2 regions of the Vibrio sp. KUL78 genome follow, and region 1 is predicted to be linked to the other one. Evidence: riboswitches for the same ligand, from Rfam matches in the RefSeq annotation. Region 1 holds a riboswitch; the other holds the start of a gene.
The links. A riboswitch is a leader RNA that binds a small molecule or an ion and turns the genes downstream of it on or off. The one in region 1 is predicted to bind thiamine pyrophosphate.
Positions count from the first base shown of each region.

Region 2: it holds a riboswitch for thiamine pyrophosphate, as region 1 does, so the genes downstream of both, thiC (phosphomethylpyrimidine synthase ThiC) here and thiD (bifunctional hydroxymethylpyrimidine kinase/phosphomethylpyrimidine kinase) in region 1, are expected to answer to the same signal.

Region 1 covers NZ_AP045837.1:685,028-692,371, forward strand. The annotation lists gene AC6I8Y_RS03370 (alanine/glycine:cation symporter family protein) at 1-689, opposite strand, end outside; gene tenA (thiaminase II) at 1,020-1,682, opposite strand; gene AC6I8Y_RS03380 (ABC transporter substrate-binding protein) at 1,691-2,638, opposite strand; partial or broken gene AC6I8Y_RS03385 (ABC transporter permease) at 2,656-3,339, opposite strand; gene AC6I8Y_RS03390 (ABC transporter ATP-binding protein) at 3,471-4,232, opposite strand; gene thiD (bifunctional hydroxymethylpyrimidine kinase/phosphomethylpyrimidine kinase) at 4,238-5,065, opposite strand; TPP riboswitch at 5,132-5,233, opposite strand; gene AC6I8Y_RS03400 (glycosyl hydrolase family 18 protein) at 5,642-7,344, shown strand, end outside.
Region 2 covers NZ_AP045837.1:3,501,428-3,508,771, forward strand. The annotation lists gene thiS (sulfur carrier protein ThiS) at 1-19, opposite strand, end outside; gene AC6I8Y_RS16280 (HesA/MoeB/ThiF family protein) at 40-807, opposite strand; gene AC6I8Y_RS16285 (thiamine phosphate synthase) at 800-2,029, opposite strand; partial or broken gene thiC (phosphomethylpyrimidine synthase ThiC) at 2,061-3,984, opposite strand; TPP riboswitch at 4,098-4,197, opposite strand; gene crcB (fluoride efflux transporter CrcB) at 4,255-4,638, opposite strand; tRNA gene AC6I8Y_RS16300 (tRNA-Asp) at 5,009-5,085, opposite strand; rRNA gene rrf (5S ribosomal RNA) at 5,142-5,257, opposite strand; rRNA gene AC6I8Y_RS16310 (23S ribosomal RNA) at 5,385-7,344, opposite strand, start outside.

The DNA.
Region 1 (7,344 bases):
GCGATTATGATGTATGCAAGCGCCATGAAAGGAACAACAATCTGCGTGAAATGCGCAATACGCTTAACACCACCGAAGATGATGAAGGCTAGGATGATAGAGATAACAGCGCCAGTGAAAATTTTCGCAAAACTGATAGTACCAATCGCTGTGTCAATCATCGCACCAGAGCCAAATGCGGTCTCTACTGCGTTACCGATACTGTTCGACTGAACACCCGGTAGTAGGACACCACACGCAAAGATAGTCGCGATAGCAAAAATCCACGCGTACCACTTTTGACCCATGGCTTTTTCAATGTAGTAAGCTGGACCACCACGGAACTCGCCACGATCTTCTTCTTTATAGATTTGCGCGAGCGTCGATTCGATGTAGGCCGTCGCTGCACCAAAGAAGGCAACCATCCACATCCAGAAAACAGCGCCAGGACCACCGAAACCGATAGCCGCAGCCACACCTGCAATGTTACCTGTACCCACACGGCCAGATAGTGACACAGCAAGCGCCTGGAACGATGAAATACCTTTTTCAGAGCTCTTGCCCGACAGTAGTAAGCGCCACATTTCGAAGAAATGACGGACTTGTACAAATCGAGTAAGAATGGAATAGAAAAGGCCTGCACCAAGACATAAATAAATAAGAGCGGGACTCCAGATAATCCCGTTTAAAAAATCAACTAAAGACTGCATAGTTCTTCCCTGTAAAGCTGGGGATGAGGTCGAAGCTCAGCGACTCATGGTCTGATTGTTCGACATCACTTGTTGATGCTCATCCTTTATCAATCGTCCTTGCTTGCACGAAAAGCATGATGAAAGAGAGCGCGAGGTGTTTGAACATACCAAACACGAGTCCATATCCTACCTAACTTTGTTGCCAATGTTAAACTCAGTTGTAAATATTGTGTTAACGCGTGACTTTGGGCACAAAATCCGAAATGCGGGTTGAGGATGTGATTTTTGTTTGTTAAATGAGCGGTTACGAGAGAAAAAAATGCCGACCAAGAGGTCGGCACCGTCGCGTTATTTTGTATCAAGACCTTGCTGCCAAAAGGCAATTTCCATTCTTGTTGCTGTTTTAAACACATGTATGAGTTCTTGGCCTCTCGGGCTATCGAGCTCAATGTCTTTGAGTAAGGTGTCCAAACGCTCAATGCTCACCTGAACGCCTGATTGAAAATCTTCACCGGCATAAAGCTCTATCCAGCTGCGATATGGGTTGTCTTCTAATACTGTAGTGGGTGACTCGATGAGCGCTTTACCGATCACGGCATAGCCGATAGCGCAAGGTGCCAAAGCCGCATACAGGTCAACAAGCTCGCCGGTCATGCCGGCATCGAGTACATAGCGGGTATACGCCACGGTACCAAAGTCTTCTGTTTCCGCTTCCATGTCAGCTTCAGTAATGCCCCACTGGCTGCAATAAGAGACATGATGACAGATCTCGGACTCAAGTAGGGCAGCCACGCTAGGTACTGCCTCACGCATTTGAGTCAGTGTTTTGGCTTTATAGATTGCCAAGGCGTATGCGCGGGCATATTGCTTTAGAAACAGAAAGTCCTGCTTTAGATAGTGCAAATACGCTTTTTGCTCAAGCTCACCTTTAGCAAGTTGCTGCACAAATTCATGTTCGGTATAGCCTTGCCATTCGCTTTGGCAGGCATTGATAAGGTCTTGATGGTTCATAATTGCTCCTACAGTACAGGTACCATGGTCTCTGCTGCTGGTTTACTCGAGATGATCTTGTGCTGGTACATGAAGTCTGTGAAGGCATCATATTTAGCAGCGTCGATGGCAGATGGACGCAGTGCAAATCGCGTTAGCGTGTCGCGCCATGCTCGTTTGTTAAGCTCGTTGTTTAGCGTGTCTGGCGCGTAAGCAACAAACTGGGTCCAAGATTCTTGAGGGTGATTGACGATGTAGGTTGTCGCTTTCTCGATAGCACGGTTGAATTTAGCGATGGCCTCTTTGTCATGAGTCTTTGCATTAGCAACAAAAACCAGTTCTTCATAGGTCGGAACGCCATGCTCTTCAGGGAAGAAGGCCTTTGGTTTGAAGCCCTCGAGCTCTAGTTGGTTTGTTTCGAAGTTACGCAGACCGCCCCAAATGGCATCAACCTTACCTGACGCTAATGATGATGACAGTGCCCAGCCAACGTTGATGATCTGCACATCTTTGTACGCGACGCCTTCGGTTTGCAGCATAGTGCCTATGGTCGCTTCTTCATTACCCGCGATGGCGATACCGATCTTTTTGCCTTGGAGGTCCGCAAGAGAATTGATCTTGCCATTATCCAATACCATCATGGTGTTCAGAGGGGTAGCAATGAGCGTTGCACTGCGAATAAGAGGCAAACCTGCCGCAACATCAATGGTTAGGCTGGTTTGATACGAAACCGCCATGTCCACCTTGCCTGCTGCAACCAGCTTAGCTGGTGTACTTGGATCGGCAGGCTCTTGGATGTTGACTTCTAGCCCTTGCTCTTCAAAGTAGCCACGCTCGTGAGCAATGACGATAGGGCCGTGATTAGGGTTCACGAACCAGTCAAGCATCAGCGTTATCGACTTATCGGCAGCGCTTGCGGCGAATGTCGTCATAGCAGTGAGCAGCGCTGCAATGACTTTAGTTGAAGTGGATTTCATACTTTTTCCTTTTGAATTTAGTTATTTTCCCATGGGATAAGGCGTCTTAGCGCCCAATCTGTAATGAAGTAGAGAGAGACAGATACAGCCGCCAAAATAAACAGGGCCGCAAACATCTCATCGATGAGCATTCGAGCATTGGTTTGCAGCATGAGGTAGCCAAGCCCTTCACTTGACCCCACCCATTCGCCGGCAACGGCGCCAATCGGTGCGACAACCACAGCAACACGAATGCCCGATGCTAGTACAGGCAAGGATGCAGGCAAGCGGATATGCCAAAGCTGACGCCAACGATTTGCGCCCATTGTTTGTGAGAGATCTAAATAGCCCGTCGGCGTATTTCGCAATCCGTCATAACAGCAGGTGGTTACCGGAAAAAAGATAATCAGTGCAGCCATGACAACTTTGGAGGCAATACCATACCCTAACCAAAGCATCAGAATGGGTGCCAGTGCGAATACAGGGATCGCTTGGCTAGTAATAAGAATCGGCAGTAGCCAGCGTTTTACTGGTTGAAACAGCAGCATTTGTAGAGCAAAGAAAAGCCCCATAGACAGTCCAAGTAACAGACCCAGTAATATCTCTTGGCTAGTCACCCAGGTATGCTTGAGCAACACATCATGGCGTTCGAAAAGCTTTATAAATACCGCCTCTGGCGCGGGAAGGATAAAGCTTGGCATATCAAAAATAACCACAATGCTCTTCCAGATAGCCAAGATAATCACCAAGCTAATGATCACGCGCATCATGGCGCTTAAACCTTGCTTTGACGCTTGTTTTTGGCTTCGATTCGCAACCTCAGCGAGTAGCGTCATGGGAGCCTCCTTGCCGTTCAGCGACATCGAGTTTTTTCTGTGTGACTCCCAGCTAAGTGCTCGAGTATGGATTGTTGAATAGCCGCGAACTCGCCGTCTATATCACGAGGTATTCCTTGCTTTGGTGGAGTAATGCTGTGCAGTCGCGCGGGCTTACCATTCATGACTAGGATCTGCTCACCCAAACGAAGTGCCTCTTGCGGATCGTGAGTAATCAGCAGCACAGTTTTGCCTTTGAGCAGGTTAGCTGCGAGCGCTTGCAGCTTGTAGCGCGTGACGGCATCGAGCGCTGAAAAAGGCTCATCCATCAACACGACGGACTTATCTTGCATTAAGGTGCGAGCTAATGCGACACGTTGCCTTTGACCACCAGATAGATCATTGGGGTTTGAAGCGGCTTTATCCGCTAGCCCCACTTTCTCCAGCAGTGACAGTGCTTTTTGAAGAGTCCGCGCGTCCACTTTCTTGCCATTTAAGCGAGAGGCTAGGCACACATTATCGAGCACGGATAGCCATGGCATCAGCAGATCTTGCTGCGCCATGTAGGCCACCTGATCGGCTAGCACGTCAAGTGGTGGGGAAAACTCTGTTGCTGAAAACTCGACCTTATCAGTGAGCAACCCGGCTATGTAGCGTAGCAACGTCGATTTTCCACAGCCACTTGGACCAAGAATGGCCGTCCATGTAGCCGGTTCAAATCTCACTTCTAACCCTGAGAATATTGCGCTGCTATCGCCCAAATACCTAAGGGTCGCTCCTTGAATACGAATTGGCGTCATTGGTCTTAGGTGTCTTTATTAAGGGCGTAGAAGTGGTGGACGGGGCCGTGACCTTTACCGATCTTAAGCTCATCAGCATGCGCTATCGCTTGGGTAATATAGTCTTTACCCAGTTTTACTGCGTCATCGAGTTCGTTCCCCTTTGCTAGGAAGGACGCGATCGCTGAGCTTAAGGTGCAGCCCGTGCCATGGGTATTATTTGTCGCGATCCGAGTGGTATTAAAGAACTGAACATCGCTATTAGTGATCAACAGATCATTACTGTTTTGCTCTGACTCTAAGTGCCCACCTTTTAGCAAAATAGCAGGGGTGTCCAAAGCACGCAGTGCGTCGATCAGTGCTTCCATATCCTGTTGAGATTGTGGGACATCACAACCTAATAGTGCTGCGCCCTCTGGCAGGTTCGGAGTAATCACGGTCGCTAATGGTAGCAACTGTGTTTTGAGTGCATCAATAGCACTACTTTCAAGAAGAAGGTCTCCGCTGGTGGCAACCATGACCGGATCGAGAACGATGTATTGCGGTTGGTACTCTCGCAGTTTTTCGGCGACAGCGCCAATGATATTGGCATCTGCCAGCATGCCGATTTTGACAGCGACAACGTTCAAGTCGCTAAAGACCGCATCAAGCTGTGCTTTGACGAAGTCTGGGTCAATGCCAAGTATGCCTGTTACACCTTGAGTGTTTTGAGCGGTAAGCGCTGTAATGACTGAGCAGGCGTAAGAACCTGTGGCTGAAATCGCTTTAATATCCGCTTGAATACCAGCACCACCGCCAGAATCTGAGCCGGCAATGGTTAATACGATTGGGGTGTGTTGCGATGCTGTGACCATAAATGCTCCTTTTCTGCGAAGGAACAGCCATAGCCCTGCCAAAGACGCCTCGGGTAGTGAGTCTTTTTGCATTGTCTATCAGTTCCCTACGCCAGTGCTAACTGAATCAGGTTCAACGGGTCTCACCACAATGGTGATCTCAGCATAAATGCCCCCCGACTAATGTGAGGCTCATTGTCATACAAGCGTGGTCACTTTTCCAGTAATAACGGATCAGCTTCGGCTATTTATGTGGTTTATGTATTGTTATTTATCCCCCTTATGTGTGGGTGGTGTAGCTATCTGCTTGATGGATGGGTTTGGCATTTATGACTTTTGTGATCTTTTAAATGAGTGAAAAATTCTGGGCACAGGGTTGGAGAGTTAATGAAAATGCCTGAGACAAAGGACCTAATTTTGAGTGGTGACTCGAAGTGAGTTTTATTTTTGCACAAAAAATAAACACATCTGCCTATTAATAAATACCGATGTTCACAACTTTTTAATACATCTTAAGTTATTGAACTTTTGATTCGTTTTAGCTTGTAAACAGTTGTGAGCAGGAAATTTTTCGTCTTTCAAGGAAAGAGAATGGCAATGAAAAAACTATTATTAGGCTTATCAGGGGTCGCATTGGCAGTGAGTCAAAGCGTCACGGCTGCTCCTGCTGCGCCGTCTATCGATGTCTACGGCTCAAACAATCTACAATTTTCAAAGATTCAGCTCGCAATGGAAACGACCTCTGGTTACAACCAGATGGTGCAGTATAAAGATGCCGCTGATATCGGTATTCAATTTAATCAATGGAGTGGCACAACTGGTGACACCTACAACATCTATTTTGATGGTGCCAAGGTTGCAACCGGCCCTATCTCAGGCAGTCAAACCTTAGCTAACTTTACGTATGCAAAAGGAGGCCGCTATCAGGTTGAAGTGGAAGCGTGTGACGCTACAGGCTGTAGCCGCAGCGCGCCAGCTGAACTGGTTGTTGCCGATACTGATGGTGCACACCTTGCGCCGCTCACCATGAACGTTGACCCTAACAATAAGACCTTCAATACAGATCCAAATACCGTCGTCGGGACGTATTTTGTCGAGTGGGGGATCTACGGTCGCGACTTTACCGTGGACAATATTCCCGTCGATAACCTAACCCATATTATCTATGGTTTTATTCCTATTTGTGGTCCAAACGAGTCAGTTAAATCGGTTGGTGGTAACAGCTTCAATGCGCTTCAAACAGCGTGTCAGGGAATGCCCGACTATGAAGTGGTTATCCACGATCCGTGGGCGGCCTATCAAAAGAGTTTCCCACAAGCGGGGCATGAGTACAGTTCACCTATCAAAGGTAATTACGCAATGCTCATGGCACTCAAACAGCGCAATCCCGATCTCAAAATCCTTCCTTCAATCGGTGGCTGGACCCTTTCAGATCCCTTCTACAGCTTTACTGATAAAGCAAATCGAGACGTATTTGTTGCGTCCGTTAAACGCTTCCTACAGACGTGGAAGTTCTACGATGGTGTGGATATTGATTGGGAATACCCAGGTGGGCAAGGGGCTGCTCCCGACCTTGGCGATCCTTTGAAAGACGGTGATGCTTATGCAGCATTAATGCAAGAACTTCGAATCATGCTAGATGAGCTAACCGTCGAGACTGGCCGTACCTATGAACTGACATCCGCGGTTGGTGTCGGTTATGACAAGATTGAAGATGTGAACTATGCCGATGCTGTGCCTCATATGGATTACATCTTCGCGATGACCTACGACTTCTATGGTGGTTGGAACAACGTACCCGGCCATCAAGCTGCGCTCTATTGCGGTAACTTCATGAGCCCTGGTCAATGTGATGGAACGGGTGTGGACGCGGAGGGTGTGCCGTATAAAGGGCCTGCATACACCACAGATAACGGTATTCAGCTTCTTCTCGCGAAAGGTGTTCCTGCGAACAAATTAGTGGTTGGCGCTGCAATGTACGGTCGTGGTTGGGAAGGGGTGATGCCAAATACACTGTCCGATCCCACTGACCCTATGACTGGCGTGGCAACAGGCAAGCTTAAAGGCTCAACAGCGCAAGGTGTATGGGAAGACGGTGTGATTGATTATAAAGGCTTGAAGTCATTTATGATTGGTCCAAACAATACTGGCATCAATGGATTTGAGTATGGCTATGATGAGCTGGCAGAAGCTCCGTACGTGTGGAATCGTTCAACCGGTGAGCTCGTGACGTTTGATGATGCTCGCTCTGTCATCGCGAAAGGTCAGTATGTTCGAGCACAAGGCTTTGCGGGACTGTT
Region 2 (7,344 bases), 750 kb from region 1:
TTACTTTTAACTGAATCATCTCTGCTCTCTTACTTCTTTTTACTTGTTGCCGCACACACTGCATTCAGTGTCTTTGTTAATTCGCAATGATTGCCAACTACCATTGAGTCCGTCGAATAGTCTCAAATCTGGCAACTGTTTATCTTGGCTATCACGATGAACTGCTAGGATCAGCTTTAGTGTCTCCAACGCTTGATAGACCCCCATCATCCCAACCACAGGACCCATTACCGCCGATTCAGAGCATTTTGACGTCCCTTTTATCTCGTCAAATGGATACAGGCAGCGATAACACGGTACATCTAGGTTGGATGAAAAAGGGAATACGCTCAGTTGCCCATTCCATCCAATTGCCGCCGCAGTCACTAAATCGGTATTGTGTTGACAGCAGTACTGGTTAACAGCCTGGCGTGTAGTGATGTTGTCGCTACAGTCCACAACCACATCTGCAAGCGATATCTCTAACGCTAACTGGCTAGCCTCAAGCCTCTTATCAATCGCTCTGACGCTAATATTCGGGTTTTGGTTGGTGAGACTTTTAGCCAAACACGCTACCTTAGCTGCACCGATATCTGCGTAGCCATAGGTAACTTGCCTAGGTAGATTGGACGTTTCAATGACATCATCATCTGCTAGCACTATTCGGCCGATCCCAGCTCCAGCTAGATAGATACTCGCGGCAGTTCCAAGACCACCGCAACCAATGATCAAAACATGAGAGTTCACAATATCTGCTTGTCCTGCTTCACCCACATTCGTCAAGCTGAGTTGTCTCAAATACTGTTTGAACTGAGCATCGTTAATCATGTGTTCGCTCACTCATAATCGTTGCAAAGTTATCAAGTACCGCCGGTACGTTGTCGGATAAGGTAATTGCTCGTACAACTGCTAGACTCGTAACACCACAGTCCCAGACGTGTTTCGCTGTTTTAAGATCGATCCCACCAATAGCGACCGTCGGATAGCCGATTACATCACCGTAAGGAATCGAATCGATGAGCTTTTGATATAAAGCCAACCTAACTAACCCTTGTGGTTTCGACGGCATCTGTTTAGTCGTTGTTGGGAAAATGTGGCCTAAAGCAATGTAGCTCGGATTAATCTGGATAATGCGCAGCAGTTCGTAGTAACCGTGCGTCGATAGCCCTAACGCAATACCTTGCTCAGCGAGCTGTTTTAGGTCCGCAACTTCGATGTCTTCTTGCCCTAAGTGAACACCATACGCACCATGCTTTAGTGCCAACTGCCAATAGTCATTAATAAAGACTTGTGCATCATGCTTCTCACCAAGTCTTATAGCTTGTTCTATTTGTTGTTCAAGGTTAGGTGTATCAGGTTGCTTGATTCGAAGCTGAATCGTTTTAATGCCTAGCGCTAACAGACGCTCTATCCATTCAATGCTATCAACTACTGGATAGAGACCTAGCTTTTGCTTACTCACTGTAGGGAAAGCTTGGTTGGACGCATCAACGGCCCAGCCAACACGAATGCCAAAGTGATGGTTTTCAATAACGGGTACTGAAAACTGCTCGAGCTCAGCTGGCCATGTTTCACGTGAAACACTCCCTGCTCTTGCGAGCATCACCGTGTCCTCAAGAGGAAAATCCAGAACTAAGCAGACAACAAACCAAGCAAAATGAACTTCTCTATCTACGACGCTATTGCCGTCCGTTGAAGCCTTTATGGTGTCCTCTCTACACGACCAAACATCGGCATACTCATCACCGCTAGTGACATCGATATAGACGTCGCCAAACTTAAGTGATGCAAGGTTGCTCGACAATTGTGTTTCATCTAAGTGGTGTGAATAGCGAACTCGATAGTCACTGTTAACAAAGTGTTCTTTACTATTACTGTCGCTAGAAATCGTACTGACTTCATTTCCATCAACAATCGTCACTACCTCACATTGGTCTGAGATAGAAAGTTCGATGGACTCGACACCAAAGCCAACCTTACTTGCAAGCTGAAGTACATCCTCAATATGAGAATGTACAGGCGCATAAATAGGGGGCAATAAAAGTTTCAACGGAAGCTCCTTATTCTTCTAGTTGGTAGAGTTATTCTTCGGTGACAGCTGGGTGGTAAAGTTCAGCACCCGTCGCCCTAAACTCCTGAGATTTTTGACGCATTCCTTCAAGGGGATCATCGATCAATCTGACCTCAATATTTTCATTAGATTGATAGTCTTTTGCATACTCACGAACCTCTTGAGAGATTTTCATTGAGCAGAATTTAGGACCACACATGGAACAGAAGTGGGCAACTTTCCCAGATTCTTGAGGCAAGGTTTCGTCATGGAATTGGCGTGCAGTATCGGGGTCGAGAGCGAGGTTGAATTGATCTTCCCAGCGGAACTCAAATCTTGCCTTTGACAGTGCATTATCACGGATCTGAGCGCCCGGATGACCCTTTGCCAGATCAGCAGCGTGTGCGGCAAGTTTGTAAGTAATAAGACCTGTCTTCACATCTTCTTTATTGGGCAGGCCAAGATGCTCTTTTGGGTGTCACATAACACAACATAGCGCAGCCATACCAACCAATCATTGCAGCACCGATACCTGAGGTAATATGGTCATAGCCAGGGGCAATATCGGTGGTCAGTGGACCGAGCGTATAAAATGGCGCTTCGTGGCAATGCTCAAGTTGCTCATCCATGTTCTCTTTGATCATATGCATTGGCACATGACCTGGGCCTTCAATGATTACCTGTACATTATGTTCCCACGCAATCTTGGTCAGTTTGCCAAGCGTTCTCAGCTCTGCAAACTGAGCTTCATCGTTAGCATCAGCTATCGAGCCAGGACGCAGCCCATCACCTAGAGATAACGCAACGTCATAGCGTGCACAAATCTCACAAATCTCTTTGAAGTTGGTGTAGAGAAAGCTCTCTTCATGATGCGCAAGACACCACTTAGCGATAATAGAACCACCTCGGCTTACAATGCCTGTCACACGCTTTGCGGTTAATGGAATATGATGTAGGAGCAAACCTGCGTGGATCGTAAAGTAATCAACCCCCTGCTCTGCTTGCTCGATCAGTGTATCTCGCATCACTTCCCATGTAAGGTTCTCAGCAACGCCATTTACCTTTTCTAAGGCTTGATACATGGGAACGGTACCGATCGGTACTGGGCTGTTTCGAAGGATCCACTCTCGAGTCTCATGAATATTCCGCCCGGTAGACAAATCCATTACAGTATCGGCACCCCATCGCGTACCCCAAACCAATTTTTCGACTTCTTCTTCAATCGATGAAGTGACCGATGAGTTACCAATATTGGCGTTAACCTTTACTAAAAAGTTTCGACCAATGATCATTGGCTCAGACTCAGGGTGATTGATGTTTGACGGAATAATGGCACGTCCTTCAGCAACCTCTTTACGCACAAACTCAGGTGTAATTTCTTTTGGTAGGTTCGCGCCGAAGTGTTGTCCGGGATGCTGCTGAGTGAGCATTTCGTCTTTAAGTTTTTGGCGCCCCATATTCTCACGAATGGCGATGTACTCCATTTCTGGAGTAATAATGCCCTTGCGAGCGTAATGAAGTTGAGTAACGCATGCTCCATCGGCACCACGTCTAATGCGAGGTAATTGACCGTAACGAAGCTCGTCCAAGGTTTCATCAGCTAAACGCTCCTTGGCGAACTCAGAAGTCACACCGTCTAGTACTTCCGTATCTAGGCGTTCTTCTATCCATTGCTCCCTGAGCTTTGGGAGCCCATTGTAGAGGTCGATGTCATGTTGAGGGTCTGTGTATAGGCCAGAGGTGTCATACACGTGTATAGGCTCGTTAGGCTCGTATACAGGGTTATCTTGATTGCCACCAATTAGACTATCGGAAAGAGAGATCTTACGCATCGGTACCTGCAGATCGCTGCGGCTACCTTGAATATAGGTTTTCTCTGAGTTTGGATAGGGCGTCACCGATAACGTATCGATGAAGTTCTTTGCGTCCAGTCTATTTTGCTTACGTGTCGACATAGCATTTCCTTATATATCTTATAGTTATAGAAGATAAATGCTTGACGGATGTGTGAAGACAAGAGGTATCAACTGCAATAGCGCGAGCTATTTGATAATAAAAGAGGTGAAGTTACTTTTATTCTCTTGTTCCCTTCGCTGGTATTAACCAGATCAGGTTCAACGGATCCCGAATTAACGGTCTCAGCCCAGAGGGCACTCCGACAAGTATTGGCAACGATTATAGAAGAAAAGATTCCGAACATTCAATAACCGTTGAGTGGTTTTTGACTAACTTTTGGTTAAAATTTGAAAACCTATCCAACAGGCTGAGATACTTAACACAACGTTAAGGAGCACGTTTAGTCCCATCTTCAAAAATGCGCCTTGCTGCATTAGTAATACATTGTCCATCGAAAAGGTAGAGAATGTCGTCAATGCGCCTAAAAAGCCTAGACCAATGATCTGACGCCATGGCTCTGGAGCAAACACCTCTGCCTCAAAAGCCGCTATCAACAGCCCCATGATAAACGAACCGACAACATTCACGGTTAACGTACCATAAGGGAAACCACGCCCTAGGATCATCACACAAAGCTCAGAAATCAAATAGCGACTGCAAGCGCCAAATGCCCCACCGATTGCTATAAAGCCTAAAATTGAAAGCTGTCCCATAACCACTCTTTTTAAAAAACTTACTGATGGGAGTAATAATATACGAACACTCTATAAATTCGAGTGAAGATCTAGGAAACTAAGGATAAATTTTGATGATGTAGTGGGCTGAACCCTACCAAAAATTCAAAAGTTACAGGAGTAACGTTTGCACTGAGTGTGGTTTGATTGCTACAGATGAATACAGTACGAGATAATTAAAGAATTACAAATGCAAAAAAAACTCGTCTTTAAACGAGGCTTCTTGATAAGTGGCGGAGACGCCCAGTCTAGGGTTGCATCCAACCGGGACTCGACTTCCGTGAAAGGGAAGCTACCAAACTATAGATAATAAAAAACCCGACGCTTTCGCATCGGGTTTTCTAATAAGTGGCGGAGTGGACGGGACTCGAACCCGCGACCCCCGGCGTGACAGGCCGGTATTCTAACCAACTGAACTACCACTCCGCAGTGGTCTATTTAAAGTCTTATCTAAATCGTGCTTTAAACAGATATTGTTCAAAGCCTGGCGATGTCCTACTCTCACATGGGGAAGCCCCACACTACCATCGGCGCTATTGCGTTTCACTTCTGAGTTCGGCATGGAGTCAGGTGGGTCCACAACGCTATGGTCGCCAAGCAAATTCTGTTTTGCCTTCAGATTTTCTGAAAATCTGAAAACAATAAATCTGGAAAGCTGTTAATGCGTTCTCATACACATTCAATTTGTTCTTGCTTTGAGTCCATCAAAACCCTTTGGGTGTTGTATGGTTAAGCCTCACGGGCAATTAGTACAGGTTAGCTCAACGCCTCACAACGCTTACACACCCTGCCTATCAACGTTCTAGTCTCGAACAACCCTTTAGGACACTTAAAGTGCCAGGGAAGACTCATCTCAGGGCTCGCTTCCCGCTTAGATGCTTTCAGCGGTTATCGATTCCGAACTTAGCTACCGGGCAATGCGTCTGGCGACACAACCCGAACACCAGAGGTTCGTCCACTCCGGTCCTCTCGTACTAGGAGCAGCCCCCTTCAATCTTCCAACGCCCACGGCAGATAGGGACCGAACTGTCTCACGACGTTCTAAACCCAGCTCGCGTACCACTTTAAATGGCGAACAGCCATACCCTTGGGACCGACTTCAGCCCCAGGATGTGATGAGCCGACATCGAGGTGCCAAACACCGCCGTCGATATGAACTCTTGGGCGGTATCAGCCTGTTATCCCCGGAGTACCTTTTATCCGTTGAGCGATGGCCCTTCCATTCAGAACCACCGGATCACTATGACCTGCTTTCGCACCTGCTCGAATTGTCATTCTCGCAGTCAAGCGGGCTTATGCCATTGCACTAACCTCACGATGTCCAACCGTGATTAGCCCACCTTCGTGCTCCTCCGTTACTCTTTGGGAGGAGACCGCCCCAGTCAAACTACCCACCAGGCACTGTCCGCAGCCCCGATAAGGGGCCAACGTTAGAACATCAACACTACAAGGGTGGTATTTCAAGGACGGCTCCACTAATACTGGCGTACTAGTTTCAAAGCCTCCCACCTATCCTACACATGTAGGGTCAATGTTCAGTGCCAAGCTGTAGTAAAGGTTCACGGGGTCTTTCCGTCTAGCCGCGGGTACACTGCATCTTCACAGCGATTTCAATTTCACTGAGTCTCGGGTGGAGACAGCGTGGCCATCATTACGCCATTCGTGCAGGTCGGAACTTACCCGACAAGGAATTTCGCTACCTTAGGACCGTTATAGTTACGGCCGCCGTTTACCGGGGCTTCGATCAAGAGCTTCGACCGAAGTCTAACCCCATCAATTAACCTTCCGGCACCGGGCAGGCGTCACACCGTATACGTCATCTTACGATTTTGCACAGTGCTGTGTTTTTAATAAACAGTTGCAGCCACCTGGTATCTGCGACTCCCCATAGCTCCATCCGCAAGGGACTTCACCGCGAGGAGCGTACCTTCTCCCGAAGTTACGGTACCATTTTGCCTAGTTCCTTCACCCGAGTTCTCTCAAGCGCCTTGGTATTCTCTACCCGACCACCTGTGTCGGTTTGGGGTACGATTCCTTACAATCTGAAGCTTAGAGGCTTTTCCTGGAAGCATGGCATCAATGACTTCACTACCGTAGTAGCTCGACGTCGTGTCTCAGCCTTAAAGAGAGCCGGATTTACCTAACTCTCAAGCCTACGCACTTGAACCTGGACAACCGTCGCCAGGCCCACCTAGCCTTCTCCGTCCCCCCATCGCAATTGTAAGAAGTACGGGAATATTAACCCGTTTCCCATCGACTACGCCTTTCGGCCTCGCCTTAGGGGTCGACTCACCCTGCCCCGATTAACGTTGGACAGGAACCCTTGGTCTTCCGGCGAGGAGGTTTTTCACCCCCTTTATCGTTACTCATGTCAGCATTCGCACTTCTGATACCTCCAGCAGACCTTACAATCCACCTTCAACGGCTTACAGAACGCTCCCCTACCCAATATACAAAGTATATTGCCGCAGCTTCGGTTTATAGCTTAGCCCCGTTACATCTTCCGCGCAGGCCGACTCGACTAGTGAGCTATTACGCTTTCTTTAAATGATGGCTGCTTCTAAGCCAACATCCTAGCTGTCTAAGCCTTCCCACATCGTTTCCCACTTAGCTATAATTTGGGACCTTAGCTGGCGGTCTGGGTTGTTTCCCTCTCCACGACGGACGTTAGCACCCGCCGTGTGT